Regions from separate parts of the Ahrensia sp. 13_GOM-1096m genome, predicted to be linked through region 4. Evidence: predicted binding sites of a transcription regulator. Region 4 holds the regulator's gene; each other region holds the start of a gene.
What was found. The regulator LexA, encoded in region 4, represses DNA repair genes until DNA is damaged. The targets are predictions, from matches to a motif close to TGTTCNNNNTGTGTTCNG.

Region 1: a site for LexA is predicted at 1,250-1,267, ahead of N530_RS0111770 (helicase-related protein). Genes of this name have one in related genera too.
Region 2: a site for LexA is predicted at 1,999-2,016, ahead of N530_RS0107430 (PA0069 family radical SAM protein). Genes of this name have one in related genera too.
Region 3: a site for LexA is predicted at 1,360-1,377, ahead of rhuM (RhuM family protein). Genes of this name have one in related genera too.

The regions. Positions count from the first base shown of each region.
Region 1 covers NZ_JIAX01000013.1:165,098-168,276, reverse strand. Annotated here, with positions in the region: gene argH (argininosuccinate lyase) at 1-236, opposite strand, end outside; gene N530_RS0111775 (TlpA disulfide reductase family protein) at 235-879, shown strand; gene N530_RS0111770 (helicase-related protein) at 1,439-3,179, shown strand, end outside.
Region 2 covers NZ_JIAX01000010.1:253,231-256,409, forward strand. Annotated here, with positions in the region: gene N530_RS0107415 (4-(cytidine 5'-diphospho)-2-C-methyl-D-erythritol kinase) at 1-876, shown strand, start outside; gene moaB (molybdenum cofactor biosynthesis protein B) at 886-1,443, shown strand; gene N530_RS0107425 (hypothetical protein) at 1,445-1,954, opposite strand; gene N530_RS0107430 (PA0069 family radical SAM protein) at 2,076-3,179, shown strand, end outside.
Region 3 covers NZ_JIAX01000011.1:12,515-15,693, forward strand. Annotated here, with positions in the region: gene N530_RS0107830 (hypothetical protein) at 1-1,135, shown strand, start outside; gene rhuM (RhuM family protein) at 1,438-2,469, shown strand; gene N530_RS0107840 (hypothetical protein) at 2,761-3,179, shown strand, end outside.
Region 4 covers NZ_JIAX01000009.1:57,585-60,763, reverse strand. Annotated here, with positions in the region: gene N530_RS17395 (ComEC/Rec2 family competence protein) at 1-1,181, shown strand, start outside; gene lexA (transcriptional repressor LexA) at 1,182-1,901, opposite strand; gene N530_RS0104145 (LacI family DNA-binding transcriptional regulator) at 2,058-3,098, opposite strand.

The DNA.
Region 1 (3,179 bases), on a different contig from region 4:
AATCCGTGAATAATCTTGTCGCGATCTTCCACCGTGATTATGTCACATTCCGCCAGCATGGTCGCATGTGCGATTGAACCGGCAATATCCTGCGCGTAGAGCTTTTTATCAAAACCAATGGAAGCATTGATCTCTTCCATAATCGCAGCAGGGCCAGACGCAAAACGGCCGCCCCACATCGAGTTTGATTTATCAAGCTTGGTTTTGTCGGATTTGGAATTGGAAGATTGAGACATGAAACGGACTAACCCTGACAGCAAATTGATTACAAGACGCGGTGCTTTGTCGCTTGGCGTTTCCGCGCTGACAATCGGCACGCTTGGCATATACGGGTGTAGTGACACATCTGGCAATGCCTCTAGCGGCTTGTCTGACGCACTAAAGGCCAAAATAGCGCCCCTTTTGGTCGGTGATATCGCCGCAATGGCCATTCGCGACAACGCTGACGACCTGTCTGAGCTCACATTTAATGGACCAGATGGCAAGCCAATGAAAATGTCAGATGCCAATGGCAAATACCGATTGGTCAATCTTTGGGCAACATGGTGCGCACCTTGTCGGCACGAAATGCCGGCCCTAGACGCCCTTCAAAAAGCCAAAGGCGGCGATAAATTCGAAGTCATCGCCATTTCAGTTGATGGCGGCGGCGAAGAAAAGCCCCGTGCCTTTTTTGATGAAATCGGGCTCACGAATCTTGGCTTCTATCATGACCCTTCAATCAACGTTTTCAATGCGCTCAAGAAGAAGTCGCTGGCACTTGGTTTGCCCGTAACGCTCCTTTTGGATGAGAACAGCCGCGTTGTTGCCAATATGAATGGTCCAGCCGAATGGGCGAGCCCCGATGCTTTCAAGCTGATTGATGCGGTATCAGCGCTTTAAAAGCGCGAAAAGTTAACAAAAACGGCCAAGTCAGTCTCCACTTCTGGCTTTCAGCACTCTCAATAGTACCTGGCGCACTGCGCTTGGCACTACATGTCGTAAGAACAAAACAGGAAGATCGTTTAAAGGCTGATTCGACCCCGATTCGTTCTACCCACGTTCTGAAAGTTAACAAAAATCGAGGCAAATCAACGATTTATGGTTAACAAAACCTTTACAGGGCAATTCAATTTTAAGACCTTAACGCACCGTAAATAAGCCATTGAGGTTTTGTTTACGTTCCTTAACGGGACAATGCCATTTTTAGCGATAAGACGATTCCGCCGATCAACATATAGAGGCTTGATCTGAAAACCCGCACTATATAGCCATGAACAAAACAAGAATTATGATTCCTTGCCGATTCGTCAGCGATTCGTTCCACAATGGTTCCAAAACTTAACAAAAGTCGATTTTCATTCGCAATTTGAGCATCTTTTATCGTGCATCAACCTTTTATCATGCCAAAACCATGCTAATGAGGCAGTTGCTTTTAATCGTGCCTACCCACGGATTTCCCATGTATCGCCCTCAAGAATCGGTCGTTTTTTCTGGACATAGCGTCCAGGCCGTTTTGGGGCCAACCAATACCGGCAAAACCCACCTCGCTATCGAGCGCATGTGCACGCACAGAACAGGCATTATCGGCCTGCCTTTGCGCTTGCTTGCACGCGAAGTTTACGCCCGCGTTTGCGAGAAGGTCGGCATTGATAATGTAGCTCTGGTTACGGGCGAAGAAAAAATCGTCCCCAAAGGCGCGCGCTATTCCGTTTGTACCGTTGAAGCCATGCCGCGCGATGCGAAAGTCGAATTTGTTGCCATTGATGAAGTACAACTTGCCGGAGATTTCGAGCGCGGCCATATTTTTACCGACCGCATATTAAATATTCGCGGCATTGAAGAAACATTGCTGCTAGGCGCAGCAACCGCAGCGCCCATCTTGCAAAAACTATTGCCAGGCCTTTCCATCATCACCCGCCCGCGCATGTCACATTTGGCCTATGCAGGCTCTAAAAAGATCACGCGGCTACCGCGCCGATCAGCCATTGTGGCATTTTCAGCCGACGAAGTTTACGCCATTGCCGAGCTAATCCGCAGGCAGCGCGGCGGGGCCGCCGTTGTGATGGGCTCCTTATCGCCGCGCACACGCAATGCGCAGGTTGAACTCTACCAAAACGGCGATGTTGATTACCTTGTCGCAACCGATGCCATTGGCATGGGCCTTAATTTAGATGTCGACCATGTCGCCTTTGCCCAAACGCGCAAATTTGACGGCCACCAGTTTCGCGATCTCAATCCAGCGGAAATGGGACAAATCGCCGGACGTGCCGGACGTCATCTGCGCGATGGCACCTTCGGTGTTTCCGGTCAGGTTGCACCACTGGACGAAGAATTGGTTGAACGTATTGAAACCCATCAATTTGCAGCGCTGAGCGTATTACAATGGCGCACCCGCAATTTTGATTTTTCTTCAATTGATGCGCTCAAAGCGTCGCTTGATACATTGCCGAAAGTACAAGGCCTCACACGGGCACTACCGGCGGTCGATCAGCGTGCCCTTGAATTTCTATTACGCGACGTATCGGTGGTTGATATTTGCAAATCAGCAAAAGATGTCGAAACGCTGTGGGAAACCTGTTCACTGCCGGATTATCGCAAAATTGCACCCGCACAACATGCCGACATCATTTCCTCAATTTATGAGGATTTAATCAAAACAGGTCATGTGAACGAAGATTATATGGCCCAGCAGGTCAAGCGAGCCGACCGTACAGATGGTGAAATTGACTCAATATCCCACCGGATCGCACAGATCCGAACATGGACATATGTGTCAAACAGGCCTAAATGGCTTGCCGATCCGCTACACTGGCAAGAAAAAACACGCGAAATCGAAGACAAACTCTCCGATGCGCTCCACGAAAGGTTGACGAAACGGTTTGTTGATCGCAGGACAAGCGTGCTCATGAAGCGACTAAGAGAGAACAACGAGATGGATGCTGAAATCAGCGCAGCCGGTGACGTCACTGTAGAAGGTCACCACGTAGGTCAATTGGATGGATTTCGGTTTACAGCCGATACCACGGCAGAAGGCGAGGATGCAAAAGCAATCCGCGCGGCTTCTGCAAAAGCATTGGCCAGTGAGTTTGAAACGCGCGCAGAGCGCTTTGGTGCAGCGCCCAATGGCGATCTGGCAATTTCCTCTGATGGAACATTGCGCTGGCTTGGCACGACCGTCGGCACATTAACGTCCGGCGATG
Region 2 (3,179 bases), on a different contig from region 4:
AATGCACCCGCGAAGATTAATCTCGCACTGCATGTAACCGGCCAACGTGAAGATGGTTACCATCTGATCGATTCACTTGTTGTGTTTGCTGGCACTGTTGATGCCTGCGATACAGTCCATGTTAGCACGTCAATTGTTGATGGTTTTGGTGTAAGTGGCCCTTTTGCCCATGACCTTACGAATGATGTTAATGGCGAGAATTTAGTTATCAATGCGCGTGACCATGTGCGCCTTGGTGCCATTAAAGCAGGTGTTTCGGTCCCTGCAGTCCACATTAGCCTTGAAAAACGCCTTCCCATTGCCTCTGGCCTTGGCGGTGGTTCATCTGATGCTGCGGCTGCCCTAACGCTTTTGCACAAGCATTGGAAGGTTCCATTTGATCCCGATCATAGTGGTCCGGCCGCCCTATCCCAAAAATTGGGTGCTGATGTTCCAATGTGCATGCTTAAAAAACCAGTGCATGTCACAGGCATTGGCGAGAAAGTTTCTATTTTGAAAAACTTTCCAAAACTCAATCTGGTTCTAGTCAATTGTGGGCAACAAATATCGACCCCAGACGTTTTTTCCGCTCTGAAAACCAAAAATAATTCAGCAATCTTTGACCTTCCAGACGATGCAGAAGAAATCGTGCCATTTCTGAAAGATCGCACACGCAATGATCTTGAAGAAGCAGCTATCGATCTATGCCCCGATATTCAAAAATCGCTCCACCTGCTTTATAGCGAAGGCGCAATTCTAGCGCGCATGAGCGGTTCAGGCGCGACTTGCTTCGGTATTTTCGATACTGCGCTTGCTGCAAGAACTGCCGCTCAAGCAATCAATGATGCAGAACCTAAATGGTGGGTAAAAGCAACACGAACGACTTCTTCATCATAGGAAATTGACATGAGCAGAATTGATGAGACGCGCCCGTTTATTCCGGTCAGCATCGCTGTTCTCACTGTATCAGATACGCGACTTATCGAAGAAGACAAATCTGGCAATACACTTATCTTGCGTATTGAAAAAGCAGGCCACAAATTAGCTGCCCGCGCTATCTGCCGCGATGAAACAGGGGACATTGCCAAGCAAGTTACTGAATGGTCCAAACGCGAAGACATTGATGTGGTAATCACAACCGGCGGCACAGGCTTTACGGGCCGTGATGTTACGCCTGAAGCGCTTGAGCCATTATTTGAAAAACGCATGGATGGATTTTCTGTTCTTTTTCATCAATTATCAGCGGAGAAAATTGGAACATCTACCATTCAATCACGCGCTACAGCTGGCTTAATCAACCAAACTTTCGTGTTTGTGTTGCCCGGCTCTCCCGGCGCTTGCAAAGATGCTTGGGACGGCATTTTGAACAGACAGTTAGACTACAGGCATATGCCGTGTAACTTCGTGGAAATCATGCCACGCTTAGATGAACACCTTAAACGGGGCGGCAATAAATCCGCTTAGATTAAGCTCGTATTATTTTCGCGCGTAACCGTTTGACCGCAAGTCCGCGCATCAGTTCAGCCGCTGTTTCCTGAGATTTGAAATTAGCGCGTGCTTGCCGCTTCGATATTAATAAACCACATGCAAGCGGGCTTTTAAAAACGCGCGGCTTTAAAAACCTTTGCCAAAATGGGCGGGCATTGCTTACAGTGAGTTGAAATGATGCCGCGCCACCGTCGGCATTCGCATGTGCGCTGACAATATCGGCCCAGCCAGCCGCAAGCGTTGCTCCGGCCTCCATGAACAATAGCCAGTCACCGCGTGCATCTGAACAAACCGCTTGAAAGTTCTTGTTCTCAACAAGATTGCAACCAGCTTCTTCAGCCAAATGACGTGTCATATCATCAAGCGCGTCATGCAGCACAATAACCTCCTGCACAAAGCCTTCCAACGCATAGGAGATAAGGTTCTCTAGCGTTTTGGCGAGTTGCTGGGTGCCGTTCTCTTCAACTGTCACAATTACCGTAATCATATGCATTTCTTAAGCCATGTTTCGCTGCAACGCAAAATGCATTTTGTTCTTGCTCTGTTCTCTTTATGTGATAGGAATATAGTCATCAACAAGCAGAATCGCTTTCACGATTGGAAAAATCATGAAGTACACAATACTGGATTCTATCAAATCAGCAGATAATGCCGCTTTTAGCCGCGCAGGAGAAGCAGGTACAAATCTTGCCAATGGCTTGATCGCGGAAGCAAGCTTACGCGTTCATGAGCGTCGCTCACGCGGGCGTGGTTCTGCGATGAACCCAACAGGGCGTTTCGAAGCTTTTACCCGCACAGAGATTGATGATGGCTGGCAGACAATTGATGAGCTACCGCCCTTTAAAACAGAAGTGACTGTTGAGCGCGCGCGCACCATTATTACTAAAAACACATCGCCTGATATTTCCTTTGATAAGTCGATCAATCCTTATCGTGGATGCGAACACGGCTGTGTGTATTGCTTTGCTCGGCCAACACATGCCTATCAAGGCTTGTCTGCAGGGCTCGACTTTGAAAGCAAGCTATTTGCCAAGCCTGACGCGGCTAAATTGCTTGAACGCGAGATTACGCGCCCTGGTTATAAGGTTAAGCCGATAGCCATCGGCACAAACACTGATCCTTATCAGCCCATTGAACGTGATTGGCTGATCATGCGCTCCATTTTGGAAGTGTTAGAGAAATATAATCATCCTGTTGGCATTGTTACCAAGTCTGCCCTTGTGACACGGGATATCGATATTCTGGCTCGGATGGCAAAAAAGGGACTTGCTAAAGTTGCTTTATCCATCACCACGCTTGATCGAACTTTGGCACGCACAATGGAGCCGCGCTGTTCGACGCCATCCAAGCGCCTTGAAGCAATCAAGCAATTAACAGATGCGGGTATTCCGACATCTGTGATGGTTGCGCCCATTATTCCAGGTCTTAATGACTATGAACTAGAGCGGATTTTGGACAGCGCTTTTGCTGCTGGTGCGCGTGAAGCAGGTTATGTCTTGCTGCGCCTACCTTTGGAGGTTGCGCCGGTCTTTAAGGAATGGCTTCTGCGCCATTACCCTGAGCGTTATCGCCATGTGATGTCGCTTATTCGCTCTATGCGCGGTGGAAAAGATTATGACGCTGACTGGCGCAAACGTATGCGCGGTACGGGACCTTATGCTTGGCAAATATCGAGGCGTGTTGAGATGACTTGCAAGCGCCTTGGTATGAAT
Region 3 (3,179 bases), on a different contig from region 4:
GTTGGAAATTAGATTTTCTGATAGTTTTCAAAACTATGATCTTTCAGATGTCACACATGAATCGGCTATTCAGGAATTTGAAAAATCCCAAGGTTTTGCTTTGGCAAGTTTGACAATCAGTTTGGATTCTTTCTCGGCTACACTTCAAAGAAACCACAATTCAATAACACCACTCAATAAGTTAGATTATCACCACAATTCGCAAGGTGCAACGAATTGGGATTTAATGCGCCAAGTGCAAATTGAAATTTCAAAACGCTTTGGAATGCCGCCATCGAAAGCAAATGAAAGTGTATCTGATTTTGACCCAATAAGCCACTTTGCTCAAATGGAAGCCGCTCTAGCTGGTTCTGTTGATAAGTTCAACGAACTACAATCGAGCTTTCAAACGAAAAACGAAGAACTACGCGAGTCTCATCAACAAACTATTGAAACTCTACGTACAGAAGTTGAGGAAAAGAAAAAGCAATTCGAAGCTGAAGTTGATCAACAACGTAAAGAGTTAGAAAAAGCTAAAAAAGCACTAGACGATAGATCAAATACACATGCACGAAGAGAAATTCGTCAAGACATTAAGGCTGACATAGATAACGCCCTTAAAAAGAGCCTATTTTCTAAATCGACAGTTGGCCAGCGGACTCCGGTTCGTATGGCTTTCTTCGTTGGCATAGGTTTTTTAATGTTGCTGTCAGCTGTTTCAATAATGCCAACGATTGGAGTCGGCTCGCTAAGCGGCACTGATTTATGGCTAGCGTATGCAAAATCTACAGTGACTGGCTTTGCAGCGCTGGCGTTTCTAGCCTTTTATATACGATGGGAAACTTCTTGGACTCATATTCAGGGCGAGTACGAAAAAGCATTAGCAACAACGCGCATTGATATCGATAGAGCGAGCTGGGTAACAGAAACTGTGCTTGAATGGCAAAAAGAATCCCCTGAAAAAGATATACCTGTTGCTCTGTTAGATAGCTTTACTCGTAGATTGTTTGATTGGGATGCACGTGCGGAAGAAGGCCAATCAAATGCAGATGATCTTGCATCTGCAATTCTCGGCTCTGCCGCCCGTGTTAAAATAGGTCCCGATGGTGCAGCTGTGGAATTAGATCATAAAGGTGTCAAGAAGCTACAAAAGTAATAGCATATAGAAGGCGTAGCTTGCATAGCGACCTTCACGGAATGGATCCTAGGCTCAAGGCCTAGGATGACGGAGGGTGGGCCACCTTTCCCTCTCCCGCTTGCGGGAGAGGGATGCGAAACTTCATCCGCATCGCGGATGTTAGTTGCAGCTGGGTGAGGGGAACTTTCGCCACACATTCAAAATGTAGATTTCTATCAAGACTCTCTTACGTCAACTCACTCGAGAACAAAGAGAGAACTTAAGCCTTGGCATAAACGGAGATTTGTTTTAGGATTTTATTTTTATCTGAGATATTATCGATGCCCAACCGAGATCCTGATCAAATTCTAAGCAAGCTCACAAACAAGAATGATTTCGAGCAAGAACCCGTGCGTCTAACTGAAGATCATACGACCGGTGACCGTTTTCTTATTTACAGCACTGACAAAGGTGCTCAGGTTCAACTACGTTATGAAGGTAGTGGCCTTTGGATGACACAAGCTCAAATTGCGAACTTATTTGGTCGAGATATTTCTGTCGTTTCACGACATATTTCCAACGTACTGGATGATGGGGAACTCGATATAGAGGGCAATTTGCAAAAAATGCAATTTGCAAACTCAACTAAGCCAGTAACACTTTACAGCTTAGATATGGTAATTTCAGTTGGCTACAGAGTAGCAAGTGGCCAAGCAACATTATTTAGAAAATGGGCAACTCAAAAACTTGTTCAGTTCGCCACCAAAGGATTTGTTGTTGATGCCGAACGTTTAAAAGACCCTGACAATCACGACCACTTTAAAGAACTTCGCGAAATCATTCGCGATATTCGCGCTTCTGAAGCCAATGTTTACAAAGAGGTTCGTGCAATTTGCGCTCTTTGCAGCGACTATGAAATGTATGATGATAAAGCTAAAAATCAGTTTTTTGCGACCGTACAAAACAAGCTACATTACGCAGTTACATCAATGACGGGCGCTGAAATTCGTGTGAATCGTGCCGATCACCGAAAACCCAATATGGGTTTAACAACATGGAAAGGCGTAAAACCGCTCTCAAGTGACTGCAACACTGCCAAAAACTTTTTAGGTGAAGCTGAAATTAGAGACCTGAACCGTTTCACAAACATGCTTCTTGATTACTTTGAGCAAGAAACCGATTTGCAGCGTCTCGTTAAAATGTCCGATGCTGAAGCCGCATTGGACAAATTCATTAAAAATAACGAGCGCCCATTGCTCAATCATGCCGGTAAAATTTCCAAAAAAGTAGCCGACTCTCATGTAACATCTGAGTATAAAATATTCGCCGAAAACCGGCGTAAATTCCTAGATGCTGATGGCGGCGAGGAATAATTTCACCAACTTATCCACCGCCACACGCCCGACCCTAACTACTTATACAAAGCGCGCAAAACACGGCAGCTAGCCACCTTTCCTTCTCCCGCCCGCGGGAGAAGGTGGATACGAGTGATAACGAGTAGACGGATGAGGGGCCGCATCCAATTCCCCTCACCCAGCTGTGGCTAACGCGCAAATGCGCGAAGCCTCACATCCCTCTCCCGCCTGCGGGAGAGGAAAAAGCACGCCAACTTATCCACCCCCACTAACCCGCCCCCATAATACGTTCCAAACAATGAGGGTGGTATGAACTGGCAGGCGGCAATCAATCTTAATCGTGATGCATTGCTGCGTGTGCTTGGCACATTGCTCGCAATGACAACGCCGCACCTATCGCGCCAAAGCCGTAGTGCTATTTTGCGTGTGCTGCGTCCGGCAGAAAGCGCGGCGCGGCGGCTCATCGTTATTGCGGCAAGGCTTTATAAAGAGGCACCACGCAAACCAGCGCCAATTGCGCAGAGCAATAGGCTACCCAATTTTGCAGCGTTTAAGCCCACAGCTAAGACGCCACGCTTCAAACTGTTCGATCCGCGCAAGCGCTTGATCGAATTTCAAAAGCCAAAACAGACATCCAAATTCATGCCGCGCATCAGCGTGATTGGCGTGTCCACTCCTTTGTTTTATACAGCCAAACCACCGCGTGAATTGACCGCAAAACATCTGTG
Region 4 (3,179 bases):
TGGGCGCACTATTGTCTGACAGGTCGGCCCTCACAATGCGCAATCTGGCAATTGCCGCAATCATTGTGATTCTTATCGCGCCGGAAGCTGTGCTGGGGCCAAGCTTTCAGATGTCATTTGCAGCAACATTGGCTTTGATAGGCGTTTATGCCTGGTGGACAAGCCACCGAGCAGGCAGGGAATTTGTTGAGAGCCAAAGCGTGGCCGCAAACATAACGCGTACATCAGCAGGATTTTTAACGGGTTTATCTGTGACATCTATGGTTGCAGGCACTGCGACGGGGATATTTGCAGCATATCATTTTCAGCGCATTGCCATGCTTGGATTGCTGGGAAACCTATTGGCCATGCCGATTGTGTCTTTAATCACAATGCCGCTTGCCATTATTGCCACATTGCTCATTCCATTTGGGCTGGATGGTTATGTTTATAGGGCGATGAACTGGTCTGTAAAAATTGTCATCGAAATCGCCCAAATAGTCTCCGACATCACACCGGATGGTTCTACCGGCGCATTGTCGCCAGCAGCTCTCATTTGGTTGAGCGCGACAATTCTGATTATCTGTTTGTTGCGTTCGCAGCTTCGATATTTGGGGCTATTGTGCCTGATACCGGCCTATATGGCACAATCAACGCTTGAAATACCGCAGCTGATTATTTCTGAGGACGCAAAACAAGTTGCAATCATTGATGAAGAAGGCGGAGCGTTAAAGGTAAACCGTAAACGCCCCAGCGCATTTATTATAGAGCAATGGCAAGCCGCCTATAAAGCAAAAACACTAAAACTGCCGGATAAAGGCGAAGGCAGCTTTATGTGCCAAAGCAAGCAAAGATGCGATTATGAAGGGCAGGTCAATGGCCACGGCTACACTGTAACCTATCTCACTGAGGCACCGAATAAGGCGCAATGGGCATCGGTCTGCAGGCAAGAGGGCATTATAATCGCCGCATTCGCACCCTTTACAGCGACATGTAAAAACCAGCAGAGTATTATCATCACAGCACAGCAATTAGCACTCAACGGCAGTGCCGAGATATATATCCTTAAACCCCATGAAACGGATAATAATAAGCTGCGATATCAAACGGTCTTTGCACAAGGAGATGCGGCGCGTCCTTGGCAGTCACACCGCAAATATTCACGTTCAGCCCGAAATCTCGGGCCTTATCAACGCGATTAATCAGTAATTACGTACCAAACCAACCAAGCGGCCTTGAACCTGAACACGGTCCGGCCCAAAAATACGTGTTTCATAGGCAGGGTTGGCAGCTTCCAAGGCAATGGATGCACCTTTGCGGCGGAAGCGCTTCAACGTTGCTTCTTCATCATCAACCAGAGCCACAACAATATCGCCCATATTGGCAACATCAGTGCGGCGAATAATGACTGTATCACCATCCAGAATACCGGCATTGATCATGGAATCGCCTTCCACCTCAAGCGCGTAATGCTCGCCCTTGCCAATCATATCCGGTGGCATCTGAATAGAACGTGTTTGGTGCTGAATAGCAGAAATGGGAACACCAGCAGCAATTTTACCCATCATAGGGATGCCGACACTATCATCATTGCTGGCACCATTAAAATGCGCTGGCGATGATTTGACTGGGGTCGGGGCCTTGCCTTTACTGCCTTCAATAACGCTGGGTGAAAATGCTTGGCGTGCGCCATTACCGGGCATCATAGCATCTGGCAGTTTTATAACTTCCAATGCACGGGCACGGTTGGGCAGGCGGCGAATAAAACCGCGTTCCTCAAGAGCCGTAATCAAGCGGTGAATACCGGATTTTGATGCCAGATCCAACGCCTCCTTCATCTCATCAAAGGAAGGCGGAACACCGGTCTCCTTCAGTCGTTCATTAATGAAGACGAGAAGATCAAGTTGCTTACGTGTCAGCATGGCGGTTTCCAGAATCAATAAAACAAATCAAGAACATCTATACGTGTTCTATTTGTGTTCTGCAACCAGTAAGATTTAGTTGAGGCTCATTTGATGACAGGGCAAGTCCTGTGAAAGGAACAATATCTTTTTAAAATCATACATTTGTGAAACTGATTACGCACTTTCGCGCACAACCAAACGCCCCATAAAAGTTTTATCGAGCTGAGAATTTTCTGAACTCTCCAAAACATCAACGAGATAGTTGGCCATATCCATCAATGGTTGGCGGTACGTTGTGAGACGGTAATTCGGGCTCTCGCATTGAGGCACATCATCAAAACCAATCACAGCAATATCATCGGGAACCCGAAGTCCTAAGCGGTGCCGAATGGCATCAATAGCACCAAGGGCAAGCGCATCGTTTTCGCACACAATGATATCGGGCCGTTCATTTTCCGGCTTGTTAGATAATGTTTCAGAGATGATATCAGCGGCAAGGATAGAGTCATATGCAGGAACAGCAACACTATCGCAGGTGACGCCAAACTCTTTGGCCCAAAAATCCAAAAAAGTTTCTTTTCGAGATAGATGTGCAGAGTTCGTGCGAGGACCTGCGAGATAGAAGGGCGTCTTATAGCCTCGATCACGGACATATTCAGCAATTTCTAGCGTGGCCGCGCGGTCATCGACCGATATTGAGATCGTGTCTTTGTTTTCAGAAGAGCGCGCAAAGATAATGAGTTTTTTGAAATGCTGCGCTTTGTGAGCCGCCTCTAAAACCTCGTCATCAAACTGGATACCGATAAGGATCGTTGCATCGACGCGGCGGCGGCGCGCATTCATAAGTGCGGGCTCTGCATCATCTCGGTCCAAGGTGTTAACCAGCATCATATCCCAGCCACGGCCGCGCAACACACGGGTGAGGCGCTCAAGCATGACCAATTTATGTGGGTTTGCAAAATCATCAATTAGGATTGCGACAAGATTGGAATGATCGGACGCAAGCGAAGCAGCTCTAAGGTCTGGAACGTAGCCTAATGTCTCGGCAGCTAAGAGAACCTTCGCTCGTGCTGCCGCTGATATTGAAGCATCTTTTTTAAAAGCGCGATTCACGGTCCACCGTGACACACCAGCGGCGGTCGCAACATCATCAGCGGTAACATACCCAGTCGAAGGCGACGATTTCAAACCAATAACTCCATTTTCCGATTTCATGTGTCTACGTCGAAATGACCATTTTTCATAGTGTTTTCATAATTATAGCAACGCTACCAATTCAAGCTACCACAGTATTTT